2 regions of the Microbulbifer sp. 2205BS26-8 genome follow, and region 2 is predicted to be linked to the other one. Evidence: predicted binding sites of a transcription regulator. Region 2 holds the regulator's gene; the other holds the start of a gene.
The links. Region 2 encodes sigma-54, which starts transcription at its own class of promoters, with help from an activator protein. Its sites were predicted from a motif close to TGGCACANNNNTTGCNNT; they were not measured.
Positions count from the first base shown of each region.

Region 1 (9,310 bases), on a different contig from region 2:
AGGCCGCCTGTGAAACTGCCGCAGCCCTGGCCGGATGCACCAACGAGGTACAAACCGCTCTGAAACTGTACGGCCGTCACCTGGGACTCGCCTTCCAACTGGTCGATGATGTGCTCGACTACCGCGGCACCCCGGAGGCATTGGGTAAGAATGTGGGCGATGACTTGGCCGAGGGCAAACCGACTCTGCCACTCATCTACACCATGGCCAAGGGGACCCGGGCCCAGGCGCAACTGGTCAGGGAAGCCATTGAACGGCACAGTGCAGAGCAATTGTCCGGCATCGTCGAAGCCATTGAGGCTTGCGGGGCACTGGATTACACCATGGAACACGCCCATGTTGCCGTCGATAACGCAAAAGCACAGCTGGCTTTTCTGCCCGACTGCGCACAAAAGACGGCCCTGCAACAATTGGCCAGCTTTGCAGTGGAAAGAGAGGTCTGAGGCCCCGGGAGATCGCGCCAATCCGACCGCCAAACGGGTTACCGGGGTAGGATGATGCGTGCAGGTGGTGCTCCAAAACGGTGACAGCCGGGCCACTGCGCGCATCTGCGCCGGCATTGCAAGGCAGGCAACTCAATAGCATTGAAGCGGAATTCAGGCGCGGATCAGTCTGAGTAACTCTTCGGTCTTCGCGCGCATCAGGGCCTTATCCCCCCGGGATTCCACATTCAGGCGGACGACCGGTTCAGTATTGGACATGCGAAGATTAAAACGCCAATCGGTATAGCCCACACTCAAGCCATCCACATGCTCCACGCACTCGGCATCGGGGCCATAGCTCGCTTCGACGGCTTTCAGTAGTGCTGCAGCATTCTGCACCCTGGTATTGATCTCGCCGGAGCAGGGAAATGCCTTCATGCCCTCCCCGACCAGTTCCGACAGGGGCTTGCCACTGCGGCTGACTAATTCAGCCACCAATAGCCAGGGGATCATACCACTGTCGCAGTAGGCGAAGTCACGGAAGTAGTGATGGGCACTCATCTCACCGCCGTAAACCGCGTCTTCCCTGCGCATACGCTCTTTGATAAAAGCGTGGCCAGTTTTGCTTTGCACCGGTACACCGCCCGCCCTGTAGACGATATCCCTGGTATTCCACAGCAGGCGGGGATCGTGAACCACTTTGGCGCCTTTATGCTTACGCAGAAAGGCGCCTGCAAGCAAACCGACCAGGTAGTAACCTTCGACAAACGCACCCTTTTCATCAAAGAAAAAACAGCGGTCGAAATCACCATCCCAAGCAATACCAAAGTCAGCCCCACTCTCACGCACCGCCGCCGCGGTGGGTGCACGATTCTCCGGCAGTATCGGGTTGGGGATACCATTGGGGAAATTGCCGTCTGGCTGGTGGTGTACCCGCACAAACTCAAAGGGCAGGTGTGGTGCCAACGCATCAACCACTGTGCCCGCGCCACCATTACCGGCATTGACCACCAACTTGAGCGGCCTGAGGACAGAGCGATCAATATACCCTAACAGATGCCGGACAAAGGCTGCGCGATGCTCAAAACGCTGCAAATCACCACGCTGAGTCACGGGGGGAAAGTTGTTCTCCTCCGCCAGGCGTTTGATATCCAGCAAACCGGTATCACCACTGATCGGGCTGCTGCCGGCACGGACAAATTTCATTCCATTGTATTCCATGGGGTTGTGACTGGCGGTCACACAGATACCGCCATCAAAGTCTCCATGAAAAGTGGAGAAGTAAATCTCTTCGGTTCCACATTCCCCGATATGAAACACTTCTGCCCCGGCATCGCACAGACCATTGGCCAGCGCTGCGGTCAGTTCGCCACTGGTCAGGCGTATGTCGTGCCCGACTACTACCCGGCGCGCGCCCAGGAACTGGGCAAAGGCTCGCCCCACCCGGTAAGCGATATCGACGTTCAGCTCTTCCGGTACCCGACCGCGCACATCATAGGCTTTAAAACAGGTGAGTTCGCGCACTTACTGCTTCTCCTGAGCGGGCTGGCCGGGAAGGTATACATTTTCATACACATGGTTCGTGGCCTCGATAAACCCTTCCACTGAACCACAGTCAAAACGGCGCCCCCTGAACGCGTAAGCCAGCACGCAACCCTGACGCGCCTGGGCCAGTAGGGCATCGGTAATCTGAACTTCCCCATTTTTGCCCGGGGGTGTATCGCGGATCAGGTCAAAAATATCCGGGGTTAAAATGTAGCGCCCGATAATCGCCTTATTGCTCGGCGCCTCTTCCACAGCGGGCTTCTCGATCATATCGGTTACCTGGTAGAGGCCCGGTTTGATCTCGTTGCCTGCGATCACACCGAATTTATGGATCTGCGTCATTGGGACTTCCTCGACGGCAACGATGCTGCAGCGAAACTGCTTGTAGAGCCGCACCATCTGCGCGAGCACGCCCAGGTCATCGTTCAGGCACAGGTCGTCTGCCAGCACTACGGCAAAGGCCTCATCTCCCACCAGGCGGCGCCCCTGCAGGATCGCATCGCCCAAACCCCGCATTTCCCCCTGGCGTGTATAGGAAAAGCTGGCACAGTCGATGACCTTGCGTACAGAATCCAGATAGCGCTCTTTGCCGGTTCCGGCAATCTGGTGTTCCAATTCAAAGTTGGTATCAAAGTGATCCTCGATGGCACGCTTGCCCCGGCCGGTGACAAAGCCAATTTCCGTCAGCCCCGCCTCAATGGCTTCCTCGACGCCGTACTGTACCAGCGGCTTATTCACCAGAGGTAGCATCTCTTTGGGCATGGCTTTGGTGGCAGGCAGGAAACGGGTGCCGTAACCGGCGACCGGGAACAGACATTTTTTGAGCATTTTACCCCCTTTGAACAAAAGCGTGTCTTCCGCTTCGGGCCGGCAATCTAACACAGTTGGCAAGCGGTATCATTTACATAAGATGACGCGAGTATCCCCAATAAGGCCAAAAATCCCCGATTCAATGCTCTAAGATTGTGAAAGCAATTATAGCGCCAGTCACAAAAACCGTTTTGCCTGACTGGACAAGCAAGACAGAGCCCTTAGAATGCCCGCTCTTGCAAAAACGCCCAGCCTCAATTGCACAACCACCCACTGATAGGGATAAGATGAGTAACTTTGTTCAAAAAAACAACTATAGCAGGGAGGAACTCCTGACCTGCTCCCAGGGTGAAATGTTCGGCCCCGGCAATGCCCAACTGCCCGCCCCCAATATGCTGATGCTGGACCGAATCACCCACATTTCCAAAGAGGGCGGCGCCTTCGGCAAGGGAGAGTTGATTGCAGAGCTGGACATCTCTCCCGATCTGTGGTTTTTCGACTGTCACTTTCCCGGCGATCCGGTCATGCCCGGCTGCCTCGGCCTGGACGCCATGTGGCAACTGCTCGGTTATTTCCTGGCCTGGAAAGGCAATCCCGGGCGCGGGCGCGCACTCGGCTGCGGCGAAGTCAAGTTTACCGGACAGATTCTGCCCACCAACAAAAAAGTAACTTACCATATCCAGATGAGCCGTATCGTCGAGCGCAGGCTCGTCATGGGAATCGGCAACGGCAGTGTCTCTGTCGACGGACGCGAAATTTACACAGCGAAGGATCTTCGCGTAGGCTTGTTTACCCGCACGGATAATTTTTAAACTGGCCGAAGACCAATACCGCTGAAAGTCTTCTGCCGACACGCTATGCTGGAGATCACTATGCGCCGGGTAGTCATTACCGGAATGGGAATCACATCCTGTATCGGTACCAACACAAAAGAAGTCACTGCCTCCCTGAAAGCCGGCCGCAGTGGCATTCGCTTTCAGGACGAATATCGGGATCTCGGACTGCGCAGCCAGATTGCCGGTCCGGTGGATATTGATTTCAAGGAACATATCGACCGCAAGCAACTGCGCTTTATGGGTGATTCCGCCGCCTATGCCTATATTGCCATGCGCGAGGCCATCGATCAGTCCGGCCTGGAGGAGAGCGATATTTCCAATCCACGCACCGGTATTATCATGGGCTCCGGGGGCACCTCCACCCAGCAGATTATCGATGCCGCTCACACCCTCAAAGAAAAGGGTGTGCGCCGTGTCGGCGCCTACCGGGTACCCCAGGTGATGGGCAGCACCGTCTCCGCCTGTCTCGCCACCCCGTTCAAAATCAAAGGCGTTAATTACAGCATCTCTTCCGCCTGTGCAACCAGCGCCCACTGCATTGGCCACGGAGCCGAACTGATCCAAATGGGCAAGCAGGATATTGTCTTTGCCGGTGGCGGCGAGGAACTGGCCTGGAGCCTGACCCATCTGTTTGATGCCATGGGCGCCCTTTCGAGCAAGTACAATGAAACCCCCACCAGAGCCTCGCGTCCCTACGATACGGATCGCGATGGATTTGTGATCGCCGGTGGCGGTGGCTGCCTGATACTGGAGGAGATGAATCATGCCCTGGCGCGCGGTGCCACCATCTATGCTGAGCTGACCGGCTACGGCGCCACCTCAGATGGTTACGACATGGTCGCTCCCAGCGGCGAGGGTGCGGTGCGCTGCATGCAACAGGCCCTGGCGGGCATGGATGGCGGTGGCCTGCGTGGCAGCGTGGACTATATCAATACCCACGGCACCTCGACCCCCGTGGGAGATGTGGCTGAACTCCGAGCCATGCGCGAAGTCTTTGGGGACAAGGGACCGGCTTTCGCTTCCACAAAATCGCTGACCGGCCACTCCCTTGGGGCTGCCGGTGTACAGGAGGCTATTTACAGCCTGCTGATGATGCAACATAATTTTATCGCCGCCTCGGCCAATGTAGACAACCGGGATCCCGCAGCCAAAGGCATGGATCTGGTGGTCGAACTGCGCGAATGCGAAATAAAGCGCGCCATGTCGAACAGCTTCGGCTTCGGCGGCACCAATGCCTGTCTGGTTTTCGATAAGGTGTAGGCCGAAAGCCCAACAGGGGTCTGCCTAACGGGCGCCTCTCACTTTGCAACACTTCCCCGGCAATCTCTCTTTTAGGGTGTTGACCTCTCCGCTTCCAGGCGCTCAAGCCAAAGCTCCACTTGCCGGGTGAGCCCCTGGCGCCAGCTGTGCTGCTGAATGCCGAAGACATCGCGCAGCTTGCCGCAGGCGAGAACAACACTGCGATCTCGCCGTTTCCCGCTATCCTCCAGCAGGCTCAACGGCACCAGCCGCTCTTCGTCATAGAAGGACCGGGCCCGCTCCACAACCTCCAAAGCAAACTCCATCGCAGTACAGCTGTCGGAGCTGCCGTAGTGGTAAATCCCGCTGGCACAGGCCCCACTGGCCAACTGCTGTGACACTGCCACCACCACACGCGCCAAATCCAAAGCGGTGACCGGATTGCCGCTGCTGCAGCTATCCAGGGCGATGGGCTCGCCCGTAACAAAACTGTGCAACACCCGCCCCAACAGCGCATCCCGGCTACTGTCCACCACCCAACCGAATCTCAAAATAGTCAGATGGTCCAAACCGCCCAGGGCCCGCTCACAAGTCAGCCACTGTCGCCCGCAACGGGCGCGGGGCTCCGCTGCCTCGTCTTCATCGTAGCGACGGCGTTCTCCGCCGGCAAAGACCTGATAGGAGGAGAGCTGGATCACATGCGCACAGGGATTCTGCGCGAGCAGTCTGGCCACCTGTAGCGCCTCCGGCATGCCCTGCGCATCGGCGCAGGCCGAGGCATTGATCACAAGAGAGCCCGGGCGCAATTGTTCGAGTTCAGATGGGGCCAACAGCTGGGTGCGCAGGCCGGCACGCTGCAGGCGTTTCTGCAACGCGCCGTCAATTTCATTGCCGGCCGTGATAACCGCAACGGTGCCCGGTTTGTAGCCGGAACTCAGTTCAAACACTGGACAGGCCAGCCTCAGAAGGGAATATCGTCGTCAAAGCTGTTGTCGAACCCACCGGCGGAGCCCTGGTTGGGCTGCTGCTTGTTGGGTGGTGCCGCCGGCGAAGGAGCGGTATTTGCCGGTGCAAAGGCGCCCTGACCACTCGTGGGGTGTGCACCGCTATCGGCGGCGCCCATTCCGGCACCACTCACACCCTGGCCAAAGCCGCCCGCTTCACCGCGGCCGTCGAGCATCTGCATCTCACTGGCGACAATCTCAGTGCTGTAGCGATCCTGGCCGGTGCTCTTGTCCTGCCACTTGCGTGTGCGCAGTGCTCCCTCAATATACACTTTGGAACCCTTGCGCAGGTACTCTCCGGCAATTTCGGCCAGGCGGTTGAAGAACACCACCCGGTGCCACTCGGTGCGTTCTTGCTGCTGGCCAGTCTGCTTGTCTTTCCAGCTCTCGCTGGTGGCCAGGCTTACGTTGGTTACGGCACCCCCACTCGGCATATACCGGGTTTCCGGATCATTGCCCAGATTGCCAATCAAAATAACTTTATTAATTCCCCTGGCCATGGCCCTCTCCTCTCTTCAACCCGGGTCCCGCCCGGGGCAATTATGATTCAGACGTTACCTGTGCACGCCTGCTCAAACACTGCCGTTGCACGATCGCCCCGGCAGGCAATCAGTGTATGTTTATCCAGCAGCATACAACAGTCGCCACCAGTTAGTAAGCACTGGCCCGCTCGCGCAGCCACCACCAGAGCAGCCCCCAGACCGATAACGCTGCAAAACCGAACCAGGCCACAGCGCTCGCGCCACCCACGCCGAACAGGTAGCCTCCCAGACTGCCGCCGACAAAGGTGCCGAAAAACTGCAGGGTTGCATAGAGACCCGAAGCGGCCCCGCGGGCATCCACCGGCGCCTTGCGGGTCAACTGGGCTGGCAACAGCGCCTCCAGCAGATTGAAACCGGTAAAGAAAATACCCAGCAGTACCACTGCAACCCAGGGGCCGGTCGCCAGCAACAGTGCCGCACTGCCCCCAGCCAGAGCCAGAGCTCCCAGGTTTAAGGCGAGCGGGGCTTTTTTACCGCACTCTGCCAGCCGCATCAGCGGCAGCATTAGAATAAAGGTGCCCAGCATCAGGGGGCCGTACAGTTTCCAGTGCTCCCCTGCCGGCCACCCCAGCCTGTTCACCAAAACCAGTGGCAGGGCGACAAATAACGCCGTCAGTAACAGGTGGGAAAAAAATGCCCCGGAAACCATCCTCCAGATGAGACCACTGCCCAGTACAGTGCGGAAACCACCGCTGGAAACTGCCGGGCGCCGCGCCACCGGTGGCGCTGGCACAACATACCAGACCAGCAGAATACCCAGCAAAGCCAATACCGCGGTGACCCAGAAGACAGCCGCCAGACCACCGGCGCCCGCCAGGGCCGGCCCCAGTACCACTGCCAGCATAAAGGCCACCCCGATTGACGCACCTACCACCGCCATGGCGATACCGCGCTTCTCGTCCCGGGTGAGATCGGCAACCAGCGCCATTACCGCTGCCGAAATAGCACCACAGCCCTGCAGCACCCTGCCGGCAATCAATCCGTAGACCGAGTCCGTCTGGGCCGCGATTACACTGCCGAGGGCAAACAGGGCGAGGCCCGTATAGATCACCGGCTTGCGCCCCCAGCGGTCGGATAGCAGCCCCAGGGGGATCTGCAGCACCGCCTGGCTCAGGCCATAGGCACCCAGGGCCAGCCCCAGCAGCAGGGGCGTGCTAGCGCGGTAATCCCCACCGTAAACGGTGAGCACCGGCAGCACCATAAACAGGCCGAGCATGCGAAAAACATACAGGGGGGCCAATCCACCCAGGGCGCGACGCTCAATGGCATTCATGCAAATCCCGCAACAGCATTCAATTGGGCGCGCATTGTACAGCGAGCTGCCAACGGGCTGTAGTGGAAGCTGCACAGATGCCCACCACGGCTAATTGCGGCCGTAATCATCGTCAAAGCGAACGATATCATCCTCACCCAGATAACTGCCGGATTGCACTTCGATCAACTCCAGGGGAATGGTGCCCGGGTTTTCCAGGCGGTGGACCACCCCCAGGGAAATGTAAGTGGACTGGTTCTCGGTGATCAGCAACTCCTCTTCGCCGCGGGTCACCCTGGCTGTGCCACGCACGACGACCCAGTGCTCGGCCCGGTGGTGGTGCATTTGCCGGGATAGCTGCTGACCAGGCTTGACCACGATACGTTTGACCTGGAAGCGCGGGCCCGCATCTATGGAGTCATAATAACCCCAGGGCCTGTAGACCTTGCGGTGGCGCCGGGCCTCGCTGCGCCCGGAACGCTTGAGATTGTGTACCAGCTTTTTCACCTCCTGAACCCGCTGCTTTCCGGCGATCAGCAGGGCATCATCGGTATCCACCACCACCAGATCCTTGACTCCCAGCAGGCTTACCAGGCGATTTTCAGCGCGCACCAGACAGCCCTCGCTGTCCTCCAGCAGCACATCGCCCTGCAACAGGTTGTCATCGGCATCCCGTTCGGCCAGTTCCCAGAGTCCGAGCCAGGAGCCCACGTCGCTCCAGCCGGCATCCATAGAAACCACGGCGGCGGTTTCGGTGCACTCCATCACCGCATAGTCCACCGACTCGTCGGCGCAGGCGGCAAAGGCCGTTTTATCCACACGGGTAAAATCCAGATCCCGCGCGGCGTGTGCACAGGCGCTCCGGCAGGCCGCGAGAATATCTCCGCGGTGTTGGCCCAGCTCTTCCAGATAACGGGAGGCGCGCAACAGGAAGATGCCACTGTTCCAGGCGTGCTCACCGCCGGCCAGGTAAGACTTCGCAGTATCGACATCCGGTTTCTCGACAAACGCCATCACCTTCCAGGCACGGTCCCCCAGAGCCTCTCCGCGGCGAATATAGCCATAGCCTGTCTCGGCGCGCGTCGGCGCAACACCAAAGGTCACCAAATATCCCTGTTCCGCCAGCGCCGCCGCTGCCTGCACCGCACTTTGGAAAGCCGGCACATCCGCCACTGTATGATCTGCCGGCAGCACCAGCAGCAGGGGGTCCTCACCGCACTCCAGCGCCGTCAACGCAGCCAGAGCAATGGCCGGTGCCGTATTGCGTGCACAGGGCTCCAGCAGGATCGACTGGGCCCCGTGCCCAATCTCCTGCAGTTGTTCTGCCGCAGCAAAGCGGTGCTCCTCATTGCACACCAGAATGGGGGCCTGCAATCGCTGCAGCCCCTCCAGACGCCGCACCGTAGCCTGCAACATGGTCTCACCGCCAATCAGCGGCAGAAACTGCTTTGGGTAGGCTTCGCGGGAGAGCGGCCATAAACGCGAGCCGGTACCACCGCAGAGAATTACAGGAACCATCACTTCAATCTGTCCAGCTGTTGGGTTTTTGCGGCAGACGATTTTGGCACATTGGCTGGCGAGTTTATACTGAGCTGTTTTTCGGCACCGCAGTTGTGATCGCCCTGCGCGGAGCAAGTCCGAGGCCCGACCCAGTATGACC
Region 1 is NZ_JAVAMR010000003.1:53,185-62,494, reverse strand. It holds gene Q5Y71_RS01695 (polyprenyl synthetase family protein) at 1-443, shown strand, start outside; gene Q5Y71_RS01690 (phosphomannomutase) at 597-1,946, opposite strand; gene galU (UTP--glucose-1-phosphate uridylyltransferase GalU) at 1,947-2,795, opposite strand; gene fabA (3-hydroxyacyl-[acyl-carrier-protein] dehydratase FabA) at 3,065-3,589, shown strand; gene fabB (beta-ketoacyl-ACP synthase I) at 3,650-4,873, shown strand; gene Q5Y71_RS01670 (sugar nucleotide-binding protein) at 4,945-5,799, opposite strand; gene ssb (single-stranded DNA-binding protein) at 5,814-6,356, opposite strand; gene Q5Y71_RS01660 (MFS transporter) at 6,508-7,671, opposite strand; gene Q5Y71_RS01655 (mannose-1-phosphate guanylyltransferase/mannose-6-phosphate isomerase) at 7,762-9,168, opposite strand.
Region 1: a site for sigma-54 is predicted at 2,936-2,953, ahead of galU (UTP--glucose-1-phosphate uridylyltransferase GalU). Genes of this name have one in related genera too.

Region 2 (9,310 bases):
GATGTCCACCGGGCGGCTGCCGATGGCACAACCCCCCGGGAAGGAAACATTGGCCACACCGTGACGTGCCAGCAGGGGGCCCAGCACAAGAATCGATGCGCGCATGGTTTTTACCAACTCGTAAGGCGCTGTCAGATCATTGACCGAGCGGGGGTCAATCTCGACACCCAGTTGCTCATCGATTGTGACATCACAGCCCATACAGCGCAGCAGCGTGATCATGGTGGTGATGTCATTCAGGTGCGGCAGATTGCGAATATGTACCGGCCCGTCTGCCAACAGGGCTGCAGCCAAAATAGGCAGAGCTGAATTTTTTGCACCGGAGATTCGCAATGTTCCGGACACCGGACTGCCGCCCTCAATTAATAACTTATCCATTCGGTCTCATAGTTGGGGTGCCACCAGTACTCATGGTGCAGGTTAACGACCGGCCTCTTCCGGGGTCAGAGTCTGCATCTGGACGGCGTGCAATGTGCCATCGGCAATCTTTTCGCTGAGCACTGCATAAACCAGTTGCTGTTTCTTTAAACGGGTCAGGCCTTCGAAGGCACTGCTCACTACAGTCACCACAAGGTGGCTGCCCTCAAAGGCAACATTCACATTACTCTCGGGGATTTGTCCCTCAATCAGGGCTTTGATTTCATCAGGTTGCATAGGCGGGATTTGGGTTGATGTAAAAACGGTACGCAAGTGTACCCGATTCGCGCAGGACACGCAGCAGAACGCTCCAACGTCCGCCAATTAGCTCACTTGATCAGCAACATCCTGTGCTGCGGACCAATTGGAAATTACCTTGTCGATATCGCCATGGGTCCGCATTGACTGGGCAAACTGACTGCGGAACGTTTTACCCAGATTGACCCCGTTGAGAATCACATTGATCAACTTCCACTGCCCCGCGCGATTGCGTACCAAGGTATAGGACACCTTGGTAATTCCCTCTTTACTGCGCACCTCCTGCAGGACATTGACCCGATTTCCGATGGGAACCGTTCCCGGATTCACCACTTTCACATCCAGATCACCAAAATTCGCCACTCCACGGGCAAATGTTGCTACCAGATCCCGACGGAACGTATTGGTAAAACGCGAGCGTTGGCTCGCTGTAGCCTGTTTGGCATAGCGCCCCATTACACCGATCGCAATAAAATCAAAATCCACAATCGGTATCAGCACGTTCTCTACGGCGCTGTAATATCTCTGCGGGTCACTATTGGCATATAGCGCATTCGAGCGAATCACACTCAACAATTGTTGGGATACCCCTTCGATCACCACATAGGGATTTTGAGCGGCATTCGCTGCAGAGCTTGCCGCAGATACCAGGAATGCGCAGAGCACACACTTTAGCCACTGTGACAAACCTTGCCGATCAATCCAAAATGATGTGTTCACAAAGAGTCTCCTGTTATCCAATTTTTCCTTGGACGCAAACAGCGTAAATAAGTGCCATATCGATCATGCCGCCCGATGCCTGAGAAGAAGGGCTTTGCCGTTCATCCATTGAATGACAAAGCTGACAGCAGCGGCGGCAGACTATACCATGACCGCGCCTGAAGATGTGGGGGGTGTACTGGAATGTCATTTGATCACCCCTCCCGGTTGTTCGGCGGGTTCCCGCGCCAGTAGCCCGCTAATAATATAGATTAGCACGACAGTAGAAGAGCAGGAGGGGGAGGAAAACCAGCCCGATCGGACAGCGTATCTCAAAGATTGCGCGATGCCGCTGGCAGAGACTGGTAGCACTATCACAAGTTGGCCACTTATTCTGGCAGTCCAACCAGTCTTTCAGCATCGATTGGATCACCGCTTTATTGAAAAACTACCGCAAATATGCGCTGATGCAGGTGTTTCCAGCGCTTTCACTGGTTCCAGACCAGGGGCGACACGTCCCTGTGTCAAATCGTTCCCGCAGCTTATCCTGGCTGGGGAAGATTACTATTTGTACAAACCTACGTAGATAGACGTTAGCAAACCAGAGGCATTTGATGACTCAGGATCTGATATTGCAGGCAGGGCGCCGCACCGTTCGCATGGAGGCAGAGGCTGTCGCCGGACTGGAAAACAGAATTAATGGCGACTTTCAACAGGCTTGCAGGATGATCTTGCAGTGCTCTGGCCGCACCATCGTGACCGGAATGGGAAAATCCGGGCATATTGGACGCAAGATAGCCGCAACCCTGGCCAGCACTGGTACACCGAGTTTCTTCGTTCACCCGGGCGAGGCCAGTCACGGAGACCTGGGAATGATTACCCGCGACGACCTGGTAGTCGCGATTTCCAACTCGGGCTCCTCGACGGAAGTACTCACCCTGCTGCCATTGCTGAAACGGCTTGGCATCCCAATGATCAGTATGACCGGCAAAGCCGACTCGTCCCTGGCTCAGGCTGCCGAGGTCAATCTGGACATCTCGGTACAAACAGAGGCCTGCCCGCTCAACCTGGCCCCTACTTCCTCTACCACCGTCACCCTCGTGATGGGTGATGCATTGGCAGTGGCCCTGCTTGAGGCCAGGGGATTTACCGCCGAGGATTTCGCTTTTTCGCATCCCGGCGGAGCCCTGGGGCGACGCTTGCTACTCAAAGTTAAAGATGTGATGCACGCCGGGAAAGAATTGCCCCGAGTGCACCCGGAAACCCTGTTGTCCAAAGCTCTTCTGGAAATGACCAGCAAGGGTTTTGGCATGACTACGGTTATCGACCACAGTGGGAAATTACTGGGTGTATTTACCGATGGCGACCTGCGCCGCGTAATCGATCAGAAAGTGGCATTTGACCAGGCGACCATGACGCAAGTGATGAGCCGCAGTCCGAAGACGGTTTCCGCCGAAACCCTGGCCGCGGAAGCGCTGAGAATTATGGAAGATTACAAGATCACCGCTCTTGTCGTGGAAGATGCAACCCATATTCCGATCGGCGTACTACATATGCACGATATACTGCGCGCCGGCGTCATCTGAAATAAACAATCCTGTACGGAGCGGAAAAGTGCCGCAGCCGTCGATAACCTACAAGGATACTCCAGTGATCCCAGAAGAACGATTAAACAGTGCATTGAAGCGCATTCGCTGGTTGGTACTGGATGTAGATGGCGTCCTCACTGACGGCAAACTCTACTTCGACAGCAGCGGTAACGAACTCAAAACATTCAGCACTCTGGATGGGCATGGCATAAAAATGCTACAGAAATCCGGTGTGCATGTGGTCATTATTACCGGCCGGCGCAGCAGTGTGGTCGAGCGCCGCGCACACGAACTCGGCATCAGCAAGTTGATCCAGGGTCGAGAAGATAAATTCAACGCCTTGCAGGAGCTTTTGGCCGATGAGCCCTGTCGGCTTGAGGAGATCGCCTATATCGGCGATGACTATCCCGATCTTCTGGTCATGACGCGCATTGGCTGTCCAATTGCACCGCCCAATGCTGCCCAACCCGTGCGCGAGCATGCTATATGGATCACGGATGCCTGCGGCGGTGAGGGTGCTGTGCGCGAAGTCTGTGATCACATCATGCGGGCTCAGGGGACATTTGATATGGCGCTTGCCCCCTACCTTGGAGAAGGTTGATGCGCCGCACTTGGCTGCCGTTACTACTGGTTATACTGCTGATCAGTGTGGGGCTCTGGTTCTCCGAAAGCCCGCCGGAGCAGTTGCTGAGCATCCGCCCCACGCCCCAACAGCAGGACCGCGCCGCCGAACTGATCATTCGCAACGCCAAGACCCGGCACTTTGATCAAGAGGGTAACTTGGCCTACCGGGTGGATGCCCAGCAGATTACCTACTACCAGTTCAAACGCCGTGACCGGGCCGACCTAACAGAGCCACGCCTGTTCTTCTACGAGGATGACCAACCAAAATGGCGCACTGAATCCAGGTGGGGTACCGTCTACAATCGCGGTGAACGGGTAGTCCTGGAAGGAGAAGTGGTGATTGATGAACTACCCGCCATAGGTGGTATCAAATTGGAAACACCCAGCATTACTCTCCTGCCAGACAGGGAGTTCGCCGAAACCGACAAAGTTGTTACTATCACCTCCGGCCCCAACCGTACCACCGGCAAGGGCATGCGCGCCTATCTGAGTGAAGACCGGGTGGAAATCCTATCGGACGTTAAGAGCAGCTATGACACCGACTAACCTATTCCGTCACCTGTGCAAGATTTCCACCGCTGCAGCCCTGTTATTCTTCACCGCGGGGGTAGATGCATTACCTGAAGACCGCGAACAGCGCGTGAATATTAGATCTGATGCGATGAATGCCGCTCTGAGCAGTAACCTGGTCGTTTACAGTAATAACGTTGTCATTACCCAAGGCTCCCTGAAAATACGCGCGGATCGTGTCGAGGTCTACTTCACAACCGACAAGGAGGTCCGGCGCGTCATCGCTGAGGGAAAACCCGCTCACTTCGAGCAGAAGATCCTCGCAGGGGAAAACCCCGTCAAGGCGCGCGCCCGGCGCATAGAATACTCTGTCAGCTCGGAAGAACTTCTCCTTACCGGCGAGGCCCTAGTGGACCGGGATGGCAATACCCTGGCAGCAGAAAAGATCAACTATGACCTCACCACCGAACAACTGAGTGCCCGGGGACAGACCGGGAAAGGTCGCGTGGAGATGATCTGGAAGCCGGAAAAGAAAGAAACCTCCAACAACGGGAGAGAGGGTCAATAGGTCCCTACCCGAGCCTGGATACAGTACTAATTCACTGTCAAACCTTTACCGGAAGGCACTCTGTGCCCACGGCAGGGAAAGATTTCGGAACACACTATGCCAACGCTCAAAGCGTTACACCTCGCCAAGCAGTACAAGAAAAGAAAAGTCGTTCAGGATGTCTCCGTCAGCGTCACCAGTGGTCAGATAGTTGGCCTTCTGGGCCCCAATGGTGCCGGGAAAACCACCTGCTTTTACATGATCGCTGGCCTGGTCCGGGCCAATACCGGGCGGGTATTAATCGATGATGAAGACATCACTAGCCTTCCCATGCATGGTCGTGCACGCAAAGGGATCGGCTATCTGCCCCAGGAGGCCTCAGTATTCCGCCGCCTGTCGGTGCGCGACAATATTCTCGCCATCCTTGAGACCCGTAAGGACCTGTCCCGCTCTGCACGCCAGCAGCAGGCCCAGGCACTGCTCAGTGAGTTCAATATTACCCATATCGAGCACAGTCTGGGGATGGCCCTCTCAGGAGGAGAACGCCGCCGGGTGGAAATCGCCCGCGCACTCGCCACAAATCCCAGGTTTGTATTGCTGGACGAACCCTTTGCTGGGGTAGACCCGATCTCGGTCAACGATATCAAGGACATTGTCCGCCACCTGCGCAACAGGGGTATTGGTGTCCTGATTACCGACCACAATGTGCGCGAAACCCTCGATATCTGTGAAACCGCCTATATCGTCAGTGAAGGCCATATTATCGCCGCCGGCACTCCGGAAGAAGTGCTCGTGAATCAGCAGGTGCGCGAGGTTTATCTGGGGCACGAATTTACCATCTAGAGGAAAAGCTGCCATTTTTGCGCTCAAATTCCACACTGGGCATGATTTATAGGCACGTTTATTGCTTGTGTTATCCCGGCAAGCGGGGTAGTCTGCGCCATTATGGGTAACTTTTGGTGAATACCGGCCACCTCGGTTTGTAGCGCCCCACTATGAAGCAGTCTCTTCAGCTTAAGCTCGGCACCCAGTTGACCATGACCCCGCAGTTGCAGCAGGCAATACGCCTGTTGCAACTGTCGACACTGGATTTACAACAGGAGATCCAGGCCGCTCTGGACGGCAACCCAATGCTGGAAGTCGAGACTGACGAGGTTCTCTCTACAGCCAATATCGCAGAGAGCAACGCCCAGCAGGAGCCGACAGCTGGCTCAGAAAGTGCAATCGCCTCCTCCAGTGGTGAGCACGAACTCAGTGAAGACAGCTGGAGCCAGAATATTCCCGACGAGTTGCCGCTGGACTCCCGCTGGGACGAAATCTACGGCAACTACAGCAGTGGATTCGATGGTGACAAATTAGAGTTTGAGCACAGTGCTCCCGGAGACAGTCTACAGGATCACCTGCACTGGCAACTCAACCTCACCACACTATCTGCGCATGACAAGTGGATCGGTGAAAACCTGATTGATGCGATCAAGCCCTGCGGACTGCTGGGAACCCCCATTGCACAGATCACAGCGTCCCTCCATGTTGAAGAGGATGAGGTCCTCGCCGTGCTCAAAGCGATCCAGCAGTTCGAGCCCACTGGTTGTGGCGCACGGGACCTGCAGGAGTGCCTGCTGTTGCAGTTGCAGCAGCTGCCAGCCAGCACACCCTGGCTTAAACAGGCCAAGGACATTATTGAACGCCATCTCAGTCTGCTCGGAAAACGGGACTTCCGCCAACTGAGCCGGCGCACAAACCTGAATGAGGCCCAGTTAGGCGCGGTAATTCGCCTGATCCAGACCCTAAACCCCACCCCCGGGGAGCGCTATGGCAGAGAGGAGACCGCCTACGTCATTCCTGACATCCTTGTTTCCCGCAAAGGGTTGCGCTGGCAGGTGGATCTGAATGGGGAAATCACCCCGAAAATCCGTATTAACAATCACTATGCCGCCCTGGTCAGGCGCGCAGATAACTCCAGAGAAAACAGCTTCCTGCGGGACCACCTCCAGGAGGCGCGCTGGTTTTTGAAAAGCCTGCAGAGCCGCCACGATACCCTGCTCAAGGTGGCGACCTGTATTGTTGAGAAACAGCAGGGATTCCTCGAAGAGGGTCCCGAGGCCATGAGGCCGATGGTACTGGCAGATATTGCCAAAGCCATTGGCATGCATGAATCCACTATCTCCAGAGTCACCACCCAGAAGTACATGCTGACTCCCCGGGGCGTTTACGAGCTCAAATATTTTTTCTCCAGCCATGTCAGCACCGATTCCGGCGAGGACGCCTCGTCAACCGCCATTCGCGCAATGATTCGCAAACTGATTGATACCGAAGCCCCACGCAAGCCCCTTTCGGATAATAAAATCGCCCAGGAACTCGACAGGCAGGGAATCAAGGTAGCACGCCGCACAGTAGCGAAATACCGGGAGTCCATGGGAATCCCCTCTTCCAGTGAGCGCAAACGCTTAGCCTGACCCACCGCTATCCATTCTTAACGGCAATGCTGCCCAGCGCTCGGTTTCATTACACCCCCAACTGGCAGTGGCCGACTGCTCGACCCAGAGTTCACATGCAGTCACAAACTGACTGGCGCCCTGTAGGTTTTATCCCCCAACCAAAACCCAAACTTTGAGTATATGCTTCCATTCTGGCCCACTTCCTAGTAGGGTTGCGGCCCGAAAGGAAGCCGTTTGCCGGTATGCAGTGCACTCGGTAAGGAGAAATCCATGCAGATCAACATTAGTGGTCACCACGTCGATATCACCCCCCCCATGCGCAGTTACTGCGAAAACAAATTGGAAAAGCTGTCTCGGCATTACGGCAACATTACTAACGCCCAAGTCATCCTATCCGTTGAAAAACTGATCCAGAAAGCCGAAGCCCGGGTACATATCAATGGTCATGACCTCTGTGCAGGCTCTGAGGATAGTGATATGTACGCGGCCATTGATGCGCTCGCGGACAAACTGGACCGCCAACTCAAAAAGCACAAAGAGAAGTTGCAAAGCCACCGCTGAATTATGACACTCGAAGCATTACTTTCCCCCCACCTCAGCTTTTGCCATCTGGCAGGGAGCAGCAAAAAGAAGTTACTGCTCAATATTGCCCAGGCAATCGCCGAGCAATATTCTCAACATGACGCCGATACCATCTTCAATCAGTTGATTGCCCGCGAGCGCCTCGGCTCCACCAGCATCGGGGAGGGTGTTGCCATACCACACTGTCGCCTGCCTGGTTGCAGACAGCCTATTGGCGTGCTCTGCACCATCAAGCCTGCAGTAGATTTTGACGCTACAGATCGCCAACCTGTGGATTTACTGTTTGCCCTGCTGGTACCTGAAGATGCAGAGCAACAACACCTTGAGACACTTGCACAAATCGCCGCCCTGTTTTCCGATAACCAGATAAAGGATAAGTTAAGGCAGGCGAAAACCAGTGATGAACTCTATGCGCTGGCCTTAGACAGTGCCGCAGCCGCCTGAACTGAACACTAAACTTCAGCCCAAGCAACCCATGCCCGGTGGAAACGGCGGTATGTGTGCACCACAAACCGCAAGTAAACAGTGATACATTGTTTCCAATTTACAACGCCAGTGTGCCGACCTCACAAAGGGACTCTCTATGCGCTTGGTGATCATCAGCGGCCGTTCCGGCTCCGGTAAAAGCTCAGCTCTCCAGTTGCTGGAGGATGTGGGATTTAACTGTATTGATAACTTGCCGACCAGCCTGCTGCCCCAACTGGTCAAATGGGCTGGAGACCAGCCACCACAGGAAAATACCCGTTTGGGCCTGGGCATTGATGCCCGTAACCTGTGGCAGGATATCAAACAGGCGCCTCAGGTGATTGAATCCCTGCGAGCAAATGAAGTGCAATGCGATGTGATCTATCTGGATGCGCGCGAGCCGATACTGGTGCAACGTTTCAGTGAAACCCGTCGCAAACATCCCCTTAGCAATAACTGCACTCATCTGCTCGAAGCCCTCAATCAGGAGAGGGAACTGTTGTCCCCTATCGCAGCCATGGCAGATATGGTGATCGACACAAGCAGCCTGAGCCTGCACGAACTGCGTGAACTGGTTAAAAACCGGGTGGTTGGCAAACAGTCCAATGGCATGGCCATTCTATTTCAGTCATTTGGCTTCAAGTACGGTGTACCGGTAGACGCGGACTTGGTATTCGACCTGCGCTGTCTTCCCAATCCCTATTGGGAGCCGGTCCTGAGAAAGAAAACCGGCAGGGACCCCGAGGTGAAACAATTTCTGCGCGCCCACCCAGAAACCGATAAGATGGAGGCCGACATCACCCAGTTCCTGCAGCGATGGCTGCCTTCCTACCAAAAAAGCAATCGAAGCTACACCTGCATCTCCATTGGCTGTACCGGCGGACGCCACCGCTCGGTGTACATGGTGGAACAATTGGCCAAAACCTTCTCACCGCAATTCGACAGCTTGCAGATCCGCCATCGCGAGCAACGGAGATAGCTATTCCATTGCGCGAAAGTCCCCTATGCATAAACAGCAACTCACCATTATCAACAAGCTCGGCTTACACGCTCGCGCAGCCAGCAAACTCGCACAAACTTCAGCGCGCTTTTCCTCCGATATCCAGGTGCATTGCCAAGGTAAATCCGTCAATGCCAAAAGTGTCATGGCGCTGATGCTACTCGCAGCGGGCAAGGGCACC
Region 2 is NZ_JAVAMR010000014.1:43,368-52,677, reverse strand. It holds gene murA (UDP-N-acetylglucosamine 1-carboxyvinyltransferase) at 1-378, opposite strand, end outside; gene Q5Y71_RS07070 (BolA family protein) at 421-654, opposite strand; gene Q5Y71_RS07065 (phospholipid-binding protein MlaC) at 742-1,395, opposite strand; gene Q5Y71_RS07060 (KpsF/GutQ family sugar-phosphate isomerase) at 1,989-2,960, shown strand; gene Q5Y71_RS07055 (HAD family hydrolase) at 3,025-3,564, shown strand; gene lptC (LPS export ABC transporter periplasmic protein LptC) at 3,564-4,133, shown strand; gene lptA (lipopolysaccharide transport periplasmic protein LptA) at 4,120-4,665, shown strand; gene lptB (LPS export ABC transporter ATP-binding protein) at 4,762-5,487, shown strand; gene Q5Y71_RS07035 (RNA polymerase factor sigma-54) at 5,640-7,100, shown strand; gene hpf (ribosome hibernation-promoting factor, HPF/YfiA family) at 7,353-7,643, shown strand; gene ptsN (PTS IIA-like nitrogen regulatory protein PtsN) at 7,647-8,108, shown strand; gene rapZ (RNase adapter RapZ) at 8,248-9,108, shown strand; gene Q5Y71_RS07015 (HPr family phosphocarrier protein) at 9,134-9,310, shown strand, end outside.